One region of the Pseudomonas helvetica genome, then DNA from elsewhere that is predicted to be linked to it. Evidence: predicted binding sites of a transcription regulator. Region 1 holds the regulator's gene; the other holds the start of a gene.

Evidence for each region. The regulator sigma-54, encoded in region 1, starts transcription at its own class of promoters, with help from an activator protein. The targets are predictions, from matches to a motif close to ANTGGCATNNANNTTGCTNT.
Region 2: glnA (glutamate--ammonia ligase) is a predicted target of sigma-54. The motif match lies at 2,507-2,526, and genes of this name have one in related genera.

Annotation. Positions count from the first base shown of each region.
Region 1 covers NZ_CP150917.1:5,281,767-5,286,847, forward strand. The annotation lists gene lptC (LPS export ABC transporter periplasmic protein LptC) at 1-528, shown strand, start outside; gene lptA (lipopolysaccharide transport periplasmic protein LptA) at 515-1,060, shown strand; gene lptB (LPS export ABC transporter ATP-binding protein) at 1,060-1,785, shown strand; gene AABM55_RS24460 (RNA polymerase factor sigma-54) at 1,967-3,460, shown strand; gene raiA (ribosome-associated translation inhibitor RaiA) at 3,570-3,878, shown strand; gene ptsN (PTS IIA-like nitrogen regulatory protein PtsN) at 3,891-4,355, shown strand; gene rapZ (RNase adapter RapZ) at 4,358-5,081, shown strand, end outside.
Region 2 covers NZ_CP150917.1:352,705-357,785, reverse strand. The annotation lists gene typA (translational GTPase TypA) at 1-698, opposite strand, end outside; gene thiI (tRNA uracil 4-sulfurtransferase ThiI) at 838-2,292, opposite strand; gene glnA (glutamate--ammonia ligase) at 2,623-4,029, shown strand; gene AABM55_RS01600 (chorismate mutase) at 4,165-4,743, shown strand; gene AABM55_RS01595 (DUF4124 domain-containing protein) at 4,860-5,081, shown strand, end outside.

The sequences.
Region 1 (5,081 bases):
GCCGCGTTGCTCGCGGCCGTTGGCTACTGGAACATCAGCCCGGAACGCTTTCTCGACAAGCCGGTAGCGCACGTCGACGAGAGCCAGATCGACTACTACGCCATCAACGCCCACAGCGTGCAGTACCTGCCCGATGGCAAATTGCAGTATGACCTGACATCCGACAAGGTCGAGCACGTCAAAGCAACCGACATCACCCTGCTGACCAACCCCGACCTGAACATGTATCGGGGCACCGCGTACCCCTGGCACATCCAGAGCAAGCGTGGCGAGGTCAATTCAGGCGGCACTGAAGTTGAATTGATCGACTCGGTACGTATCGCACGCACGGACGAGCAGAACCGCCCGATGCTGATTACCAGTAGTCGTATGACGGTATTCCCGCAACAGCAATATGCGCAGACCCAGCAAGCCGTTAGAATCGACGGCGCTGGTGGTGTATCGACTGGTAACGGAATGAAAGCGTATTTGAAAGACAGCAGGATACACCTGCTATCGAACGTAAGAGGACAGTATGAGGCTCGTTAAAACTCTCCCTATTTTGCTCAGTCTGGGCGCAGCACTGGGAAGCGTGAGCGCCTGGGCTCTGCCGAACGATAGCCAGCAACCCATTCGCATTCAGGCTGACGATGCTCAGCTGGACGACAAGAATGGCGTGGCCACCTACAAAGGTGACGTGATCATTACCCAGGGCTCGATGATCATCAAAGGCAACACCGTGACCATCACCCGCACCAAGGCCGGCGATATCGATGTCGTGACCTCGGTGGGCAACCTGGCGTATTTCGAGCAGTTGCAAAAGCCGACCGACACCAAACCCGTCCAGGGCTACGGGGTGACTATCCAGTACCATGCCGCGCAAAACCGCATCGTACTGATCGACCGTGCCAAGGTGATCAACGAAGGCAACACCACCGAAGGCGAGAAAATCGTCTACGACACCGTCAAGCAGGTTGCTAACGCAGGCCGCGCTACCGGTGCCTCGGTCACTGCGCCGCGCCCACGGGTCGATATGGTGATCCAGCCGAAAAAGAAAACCGACGAGCAGAAGGCCCAGTAATGGCAACTCTGAAAGCCCAGCATCTGGCCAAGAGCTACAAGAGCCGCCAGGTCGTGCGTGACGTCAGCCTGTCGATCGACAGCGGCCAGATCGTCGGCCTGCTTGGCCCGAACGGTGCCGGCAAGACAACCTGCTTCTACATGATCGTGGGCCTGGTCCAGGCCGATCAGGGGCGCGTACTGATCGACGACCTGGACGTCAGCCACCAGCCAATGCACGGTCGTGCACGAGCGGGTATTGGCTATCTGCCACAAGAAGCGTCGATCTTCCGCAAACTCTCGGTCGCCGACAACATCATGGCCATCCTCGAGACCCGCAAGGAACTCGACAAGGCCGGTCGTCGCAAAGAGCTGGAAAGCCTGTTGCAGGAATTCCACATCAACCATATCCGCGACAACCTCGGCATGAGCCTTTCCGGTGGCGAACGTCGCCGTGTGGAAATCGCTCGCGCCCTGGCCACGGCACCGAAATTCATCCTGCTCGACGAACCTTTCGCCGGCGTGGACCCGATTTCGGTGGGCGACATCAAGCAGATCATTCATCACCTCAAGGCCAAGGGTATCGGCGTGCTGATCACGGACCACAACGTCCGTGAAACCCTGGACATCTGCGAAACCGCCTACATCGTCAACGACGGTCAATTGATCGCCGAAGGCGACGCCGAAACCATCCTGGCCAACGACCTGGTCAAGGAAGTGTATCTGGGCCATGAGTTCCGCCTGTAAGCACTGAGGTGTCTGGTCAGTCGCCGGAGCGCTTGCCCCAATAAAACTATACGTATTTATTGTTACAGCGCTCTAGGCAAACACTTCAGTTTCAGGCATATAATTTGCTTATGTTTGGCGCTCCGGCGCCCTGTAGTGGATGGCGCATGTGCGCCGGCGAATAAGGTGTTAAGCCCCTGCCATGAAACCATCGCTAGTCTTGAGAATGGGCCAGCAGCTGACGATGACACCGCAGCTGCAACAGGCCATCCGCCTGCTCCAATTGTCGACCCTGGACCTGCAACAGGAAATCCAGGAGGCACTGGAGTCCAATCCAATGCTCGAACGCCAGGAAGAAGGCGACGACTTCGATAACGCCGACCCGATGGCGGACAATATCGAGCAGAAACCCAACACCGACATCCAGGAACCCTCCTACCAGGAAACCGCGCCGACGGTAGACAACCTTGAGGAAGGCGACTGGAATGAGCGCATCCCTAACGAACTGCCGGTCGACACCGCCTGGGAAGACGTTTACCAGACCAGCGCCAGCAGCCTGCCGAGCAACGATGACGACGAATGGGACTTCACCACTCGCACTTCCGCCGGCGAAAGCCTGCAGAGTCATCTGCTCTGGCAATTGAACCTGGCACCGATGTCCGACACCGATCGACTGATCGCGGTGACCCTGATCGATTGCATCAACAATCAGGGCTACCTGGACGAAACCCTCGAGGAAATCCTCGAAGCCTTCGATCCGGAACTGGACATCGAGCTCGACGAGATCGAAGCCGTCCTGCATCGCATCCAGCAATTCGAGCCGGCCGGTATCGGCGCACGCAACCTCAGCGAATGCCTGTCGCTGCAACTGCGTCAATTGCCCGCCAAGACCCCTTGGCTGGCTGAGGCCAAGCGCCTCGTCATCGATTACATCGACCTGCTGGGCAGCCGCGACTACAGCCAACTGATGCGCCGCATGAAGCTCAAGGAAGATGAGCTACGCCAGGTCATCGAACTGGTGCAAAGCCTGAATCCGCGTCCAGGCTCGCAAATCGAGTCCAGCGAAGCCGAGTACGTCGTTCCCGACGTCATCGTGCGCAAAGACAACGAGCGCTGGCTGGTGGAGTTGAACCAGGAGTCGGTTCCGCGCCTGCGCGTCAACCCGCAATACGCCGGCTTTGTCCGCCGCGCCGACACCAGCGCCGACAACACCTTCATGCGCAATCAGTTGCAGGAAGCGCGCTGGTTCATCAAGAGCCTGCAAAGCCGCAACGAAACCCTGATGAAAGTCGCTACCCAGATCGTCGAGCACCAGCGCGGCTTCCTTGAGTACGGCGATGAGGCCATGAAGCCTTTGGTCCTGCATGACATCGCTGAAGCGGTCGGCATGCACGAGTCGACGATTTCACGGGTGACCACGCAAAAATTCATGCATACCCCACGCGGTATTTATGAACTGAAATACTTTTTCTCCAGCCATGTCAGCACCTCTGAAGGCGGCGAATGCTCGTCCACAGCGATCCGCGCAATCATCAAAAAACTGGTTGCAGCGGAAAATCAGAAAAAGCCGTTGAGTGACAGCAAGATCGCTGGTTTACTGGAGGCACAAGGCATTCAGGTGGCCCGCCGCACCGTCGCCAAGTACCGCGAGTCCCTGGGGATCGCGCCTTCGAGCGAACGCAAGCGGTTGATGTGACGGGCTACGCCATAGCGTTCCAGGGTGTGTTCGAAAGCTTTTCGGACACGCTCTAGTGGCAGGCAAGCCAGCCTGCCGCCTTATGCACTGGCAACGAAGGAGAAGCTGTATGCAAGTCAACATCAGTGGACACCAACTGGAAGTGACCGAACCCCTGCGCATCTACATCGGCGAAAAGCTCGACCGATTAGAAAGGCATTTCGACAAGATCACCAATGTGCAGGTCACGTTGACCGTCGAGAAGCTGCTGCAGAAAATCGAAGCCACGCTGCATATCCCCGGTGGAGAAGTGGTCGCCAACGCTGAGCATAACGACATGTATGCCGCGATCGACGCCCTGACCGACAAGCTGGATAAACAACTCAAAAAGCATAAGGAAAAGACCCAGAGCCTCCTCCAGGGCGCGACCGGTCGTTAACACTCCCAACCCATGATCCGACTTGAAAACATCCTGACCCCCGGCCGTTCTTTGGTGAACGTGCCGGGCGGCAGTAAAAAGAAAGCCCTCGAACAAATTGCCAACCTGATCGCCCGCGAAGTGCCGGGTCTGGCCATGCAGGATGTCTTCGAGAGTCTGGTCGCCCGTGAAAAACTCGGCTCCACCGGTTTTGGCAACGGCATCGCCATCCCCCACTGCCGCCTCAAAGGTTGCGAGTCGCCCATCAGTGCCTTGATGCACCTGGACGCTCCTATAGATTTCGACGCCATCGACGGCGCTCCGGTCGACCTGCTATTCGTTCTGCTGGTCCCGCAAGCCGCTACCGATGCGCACCTGGAACTGCTGCGCCAGATCGCCAGCATGCTCGATCGTAAAGAAGTCCGTGATCGCCTGCGCAGCGCAAAAAGTAATGAAGCCCTGTATCAGGTTGTCCTCGACGAGCAGAACGGTCACTAATCATGCGCTTGATCATCGTCAGCGGCCGTTCTGGCTCAGGTAAAAGTACCGCCCTCGATGTACTGGAGGACAACGGTTACTACTGCATCGACAACCTGCCGGCCGGCCTGTTACCGGAACTGGCCGAGCGCGCACTGATTCACACCGAACTGGCGCAACCGCTGGTTGCGGTTTCCATCGATGCGCGCAACCTGCCGAGCCACCTGTCACGCTTCCCGGAACTCCTGGAAGAAGTGCGCAGCCGGCACATTCAATGCGATGTGCTGTACCTGGACGCCGACGAAGAAACCTTGCTCAAGCGTTTCTCGGAAACCCGTCGCCGCCACCCGCTGAGCAGCGCCAACCGCTCGCTGGCCGAAGCCATCGATGACGAAACCAATCTGCTGGGACCGATTGCCGACCTGGCGGACCTCAAGGTCAACACCACCAATCTGAACCTGTATCAGTTGCGCGATACCATCAAGTTGCGCCTCTTGAACCAGCCAGAGCCGGGCACTGCGTTTCTGGTGGAATCCTTCGGCTTCAAGCGGGGCATGCCGGTGGATGCCGATCTGGTGTTCGACGTACGTTGCTTGCCGAACCCATACTGGAAGCCGGAACTGCGCGGTCAGTCCGGGCTGGACCAGCCGGTTGCCGAGTACCTGGCAGCTCAACCGGATGTCGAAGAGATGTTCCAGGACATCTCCACTTACCTGCTCAAATGGCTACCGCGCTTTGCCGCCAGCA
Region 2 (5,081 bases), 1.5 Mb from region 1:
GGCTTGACGCGACCACGAGCGATACGGCCAACGCCGATAACACCCAGGAAGCTGTTGTAGTCCAGTGCCGAGATTTGCATCTGGAATGGACCGTCACGGTCAACTTTTGGAGCTGGAACGTGGTCAACAATCGCCTGGTACAGCGGGGTCATGTCTTCAGCCATGTCGGTGTGGTCCAGACCGGCAATACCGTTCAGGGCCGAAGCGTAGACGACTTGGAAGTCCAGCTGTTCTTCGGTAGCACCCAGGTTGTCGAACAGGTCGAAGATCTGGTCCAGAACCCAGTCCGGACGTGCGCCTGGACGGTCAACCTTGTTGATGCACACGATCGGACGCAGGCCGGCTTCGAAGGCCTTCTTGGTCACGAAACGGGTTTGCGGCATAGGGCCGTCTTGAGCGTCAACCAGCAGCAGAACGGAGTCAACCATCGACATTACGCGTTCAACTTCACCGCCGAAGTCGGCGTGGCCCGGGGTGTCCACGATGTTGATGTGGTAGCCGTTCCAGTTGATGGCGGTGTTTTTCGCCAGAATGGTAATACCGCGCTCTTTCTCCTGGTCGTTGGAGTCCATCACGCGCTCGTCGTTGAGCTCGTTGCGCTCCAGGGTGCCGGATTGACGCAAGAGCTTGTCTACCAGGGTGGTCTTACCATGGTCAACGTGAGCAATGATGGCGATGTTGCGTAGATTTTCGATCACTTGTGTATCTCGATCAGAGGATTCGGTGTGCTGACAAGTCTTGGCAGCGATTTACAGTAGAGTCAGGCCTTGCCGTTACAGCTTGACGGCGGCGTCGGGGGGCCGGTGACGCAGGCCACAGGCAAACAGCCCCGGGCTCTTAGCTCGGTCGATAAACGCGCACATTGGCATGCCCCTCACTGAGCAAATGGTGGGCATGCAGGCGACTCATCACGCCTTTGTCGCAATACAGCAGGTACTGGCGAGTAGGGTCCAGTTCCTTGAAACGAGCGTTCAGAGCATAAAACGGCATCGCTTGTACCTCGATACCAGCAAGCTCCAGCGGGTCGTCTTCGGCGGCATCCGGGTGACGGATGTCGATGATGATCTGACCGGCCAGCGCCTCACTGACTTCTTCAACCTGCACATCCTGGCCCAATTCGTCGATCACCCGATCGATCGGCACCAGCTTGGCGTTCTCGAGCGCACGCTCGAGCACTGCCATATCGAATTCTTTCTCTTCATGCTCCACGCGCGGACGCTTGGCGTGGGTCTTGGGGTTCACCGAAATGACCCCGCAGTACTCCGGCATGTGCTTGGCGAAATCGGCGGTGCCGATTTCGTTGGCCAGGTCGATGATGTCCTGCTTGTGACTGGCGATCAGCGGACGCAACACCAGCTTGTCGGTCACGCAGTCGATCACCGACAGGTTCGGCAGCGTCTGGCTGGAAACCTGGGAAATCGCTTCGCCGGTGACCAGTGCCTCGATGTCCAGTCGATCCGCGATCCGGGACGCAGCGCGCAACATCATACGCTTCAATACTACGCCCATATGACTGTTATCGACTTTGCCGAGAATTTCTCCCAGCACTTCCTCGAACGGCACACTGACAAATAACACGCGCTGGGAGCTGCCGTACTTCTTCCAGATGAAATGCGCGACTTCCATTACGCCCAATTCGTGGGCACGCCCGCCGAGATTGAAGAAGCAGAAGTGGGCCATCAGCCCGCGGCGCATGATCTGGTAAGCCGCGACGGTGGAATCGAAACCGCCGGACATCAGCACCAGGGTCTGTTCCAGCGCGCCGAGCGGGTAGCCGCCGATGCTGTTGTGCTGGCTGTGAATCACGAACAACCGTTTGTCGCGAATTTCGATGCGAACTTCGATTTCAGGCTGTTTAAGCGAAATCCCGGCGGCGCCGCACTGACGACGCAGCTGGCTGCCGACGTATTTCTCGACGTCCATCGAGCTGAATTCGTGCTTGCCGGCACGCTTGCAGCGCACCGAAAAGATCTTCCCGGCCAGCGAATCACCATAGTGCTGCTTGCACTTGGCAACGATGTCGTCGAAGTCGCCCAGCGGGTACTCGTCGACCTGCAGGAAATGCGCGATGCCCGGCATGCAGCTCAGGCGCTCGGTCATGTCCTTCAAGGCCTTGGGGTCACTGACGTGCGTTTCCAGCTCGAGGTTGTCCCACACGCCGTTCACCACCACGGCCGGGTCCAGGTCGCGGAGCACAGCACGGATGTTCTTGGCCAATTGACGGATGAAACGCGTCCGTACCGGGCGGCTCTTGATGGTGATCTCGGGGAAGACTTTTACGATTAGTTTCATGAAAACAGCGCGCGCAGGGCCAGCCGAAAAAGGGGGGCGCGGATTATAGCGGAAATTGCTCAAGGTTTAACCAGTTAATGTGCAGAAGGTTTTCAATGCACCAAAACAGGTCATTTATGAAATTGAGCGCTACATTAAAGGGCGATATTTCCTGTTTTAAAGCGCCTTGCACCTTTATAAGCGTGATATTGGGGCAATTAACCCAAGTCGGGGCACTGGCATGCAATTTGCTCCCTTGTGAGGCAGGTTGCCAAGGCAGAGTATTCGCGCCGGCATCACCCACATTCTAAGGGCATCCATTACTAAGCCCGAAGCCACCCGGAGGACACTATGTCGAAGTCGGTTCAACTCATCAAAGATCATGACGTCAAGTGGATTGATCTGCGCTTCACGGACACAAAAGGCACTCAGCACCACGTGACCATGCCGGCTCGCGATGCGCTGGATGAAGCTTTCTTCGAAGAAGGCAAAATGTTCGACGGTTCCTCCATTGCTGGCTGGAAAGGCATCGAAGCTTCCGACATGATCCTGATGCCGGACGACACCACTGCCGTCCTGGACCCGTTCACCGAAGAGCCGACCCTGATCCTGGTTTGCGACGTGATCGAGCCTTCGACCATGCAAGGCTATGACCGTGACCCACGTGCCATCGCCAAGCGCGCCGAGGAATACCTGAAGTCCACCGGTATCGGCGACACCGTTTTCGTCGGTCCAGAGCCTGAGTTCTTCATCTTCGACGAAGTGAAGTTCAAGTCCGACATCTCCGGCTCGATGTTCAAGATCTACTCCGAACAAGGTTCGTGGATGTCCGACCAGGACGTGGAAGGCGGCAACAAAGGCCACCGTCCAGGCGTCAAAGGCGGCTACTTCCCGGTTCCGCCATTCGACCACGACCACGAAATCCGTACCTCCATGTGCAACGCCATGGAAGAAATGGGCCTGGTCATCGAAGTTCACCACCACGAAGTGGCGACTGCCGGCCAGAACGAAATCGGTGTGAAGTTCAACACCCTGGTCGCCAAGGCTGACGAAGTTCAGACCCTGAAGTACTGCGTACACAACGTTGCCGATGCATACGGCCGCACCGCGACCTTCATGCCTAAGCCGCTGTACGGCGACAACGGTTCGGGTATGCACGTTCACCTGTCCATCGCCAAAGATGGCAAGAACACCTTCGCTGGCGAAGGTTATGCCGGCCTGTCCGACACCGCCCTGTACTTCATCGGCGGCATCATCAAGCACGGTAAGGCCCTGAACGGCTTCACCAACCCGTCGACCAACTCCTACAAGCGTCTGGTCCCAGGCTTCGAAGCTCCAGTAATGCTGGCCTACTCGGCTCGCAACCGTTCCGCTTCGATCCGTATTCCTTACGTGTCGAGCCCTCGCGCTCGCCGTATCGAAGCACGTTTCCCGGATCCGGCAGCCAACCCGTACCTGGGCTTCGCTGCACTGTTGATGGCTGGCCTGGACGGCATCCAGAACAAGATCCACCCAGGCGATGCGGCTGACAAAAACCTGTACGACCTGCCGCCTGAAGAGGCGAAAGAGATCCCACAAGTTTGCGGCAGCCTGAAAGAAGCCCTGGAAGAGCTGGACAAAGGTCGTGCGTTCCTGACCAAAGGCGGCGTTTTCAGCGACGACTTCATCGACGCTTACATCGCCCTGAAAAGCGAAGAAGAAATCAAAGTACGCACCTTCGTACACCCACTGGAATACGAGCTGTACTACAGCTGCTGATCCAGTAACGCCCGCGCAAGCGGCGTAACAAAAAAGAGGCCTCCTTCGGGAGGCCTTTTTTGTGGGCGAACACTTATTATCAGGCCTACTGTTATAGGCATCATGCCCTTCCACGGAATGAAGAAGAGACGTCCCATGTACCTACGTTTGAGCCTTGCACTGTTCACCGCCCTGCTCGCCAACACTGCCTGCGCTGCCACCACTGCCACTCATGCTCCAGCTCCAACCCCGGCACCCGCGGCCCTCGCCCCGCTGCTCAGCACCATTCAGGAGCGACTGGTGATTGCTGACAAAGTCGCGCTGAGCAAGTGGGACAGCGGCAAGCCTGTCGAGGACCGTCAGCGTGAACGTGAAGTCATTGCCGATGCTATTGCCGAAGCGCCCTACTATAAATTGAGCAATGAAGCCGTTGAGCAGTTCTTCTCGGCGCAGATCGAAGCCAACAAGTTAGTGCAGTACGCGCATTTGTCCGACTGGCACGCACAAGGCAAAGCGCCCAACGACCCTCGCCCCGACCTCGTTGGCCTGATCCGCCCGCAACTCGACCTGCTGCAAACACGCCTGCTGCAGCAATTGGCCGATTTCACCCCGTATCGCAATGATCCGCACTGCCCGTCATGGCTGGCCAAAGCCAATAAAGCCGCGACCCAAGTGCCGCTGCGTGAGCTTGCGCTGGTACGCGCCACCGCCGAATTGTGCGGCGCCCATCCGTAGGAGCCGCATTTGAGCGAGATTTATTGATCTTTCGTGTCAGGGTGTTAGTGAATTGGGCCAACACTTAACCCTGGCCTATGCTGCAAACCAACGTTTTCGATTATTGGGCGTTTTTCATGGGTCGTGGTTTTCTGTTCATCCTGTTGCTGATCGCGCTGCCCGCCTCCGCGCAGATCTACCGCTACACCGACGCCAGCGGCAATACCGCCTACAGCAATCAGCCGCCCGATGGCGTGAAGAGCCAGGCCGTCGAGTTGCCGCCACTCAACAGCATCGAACACCAACCACCGATGACGCCCGAACAACCAACCCCGCACGCAGACAAAAACGCCGTGTAT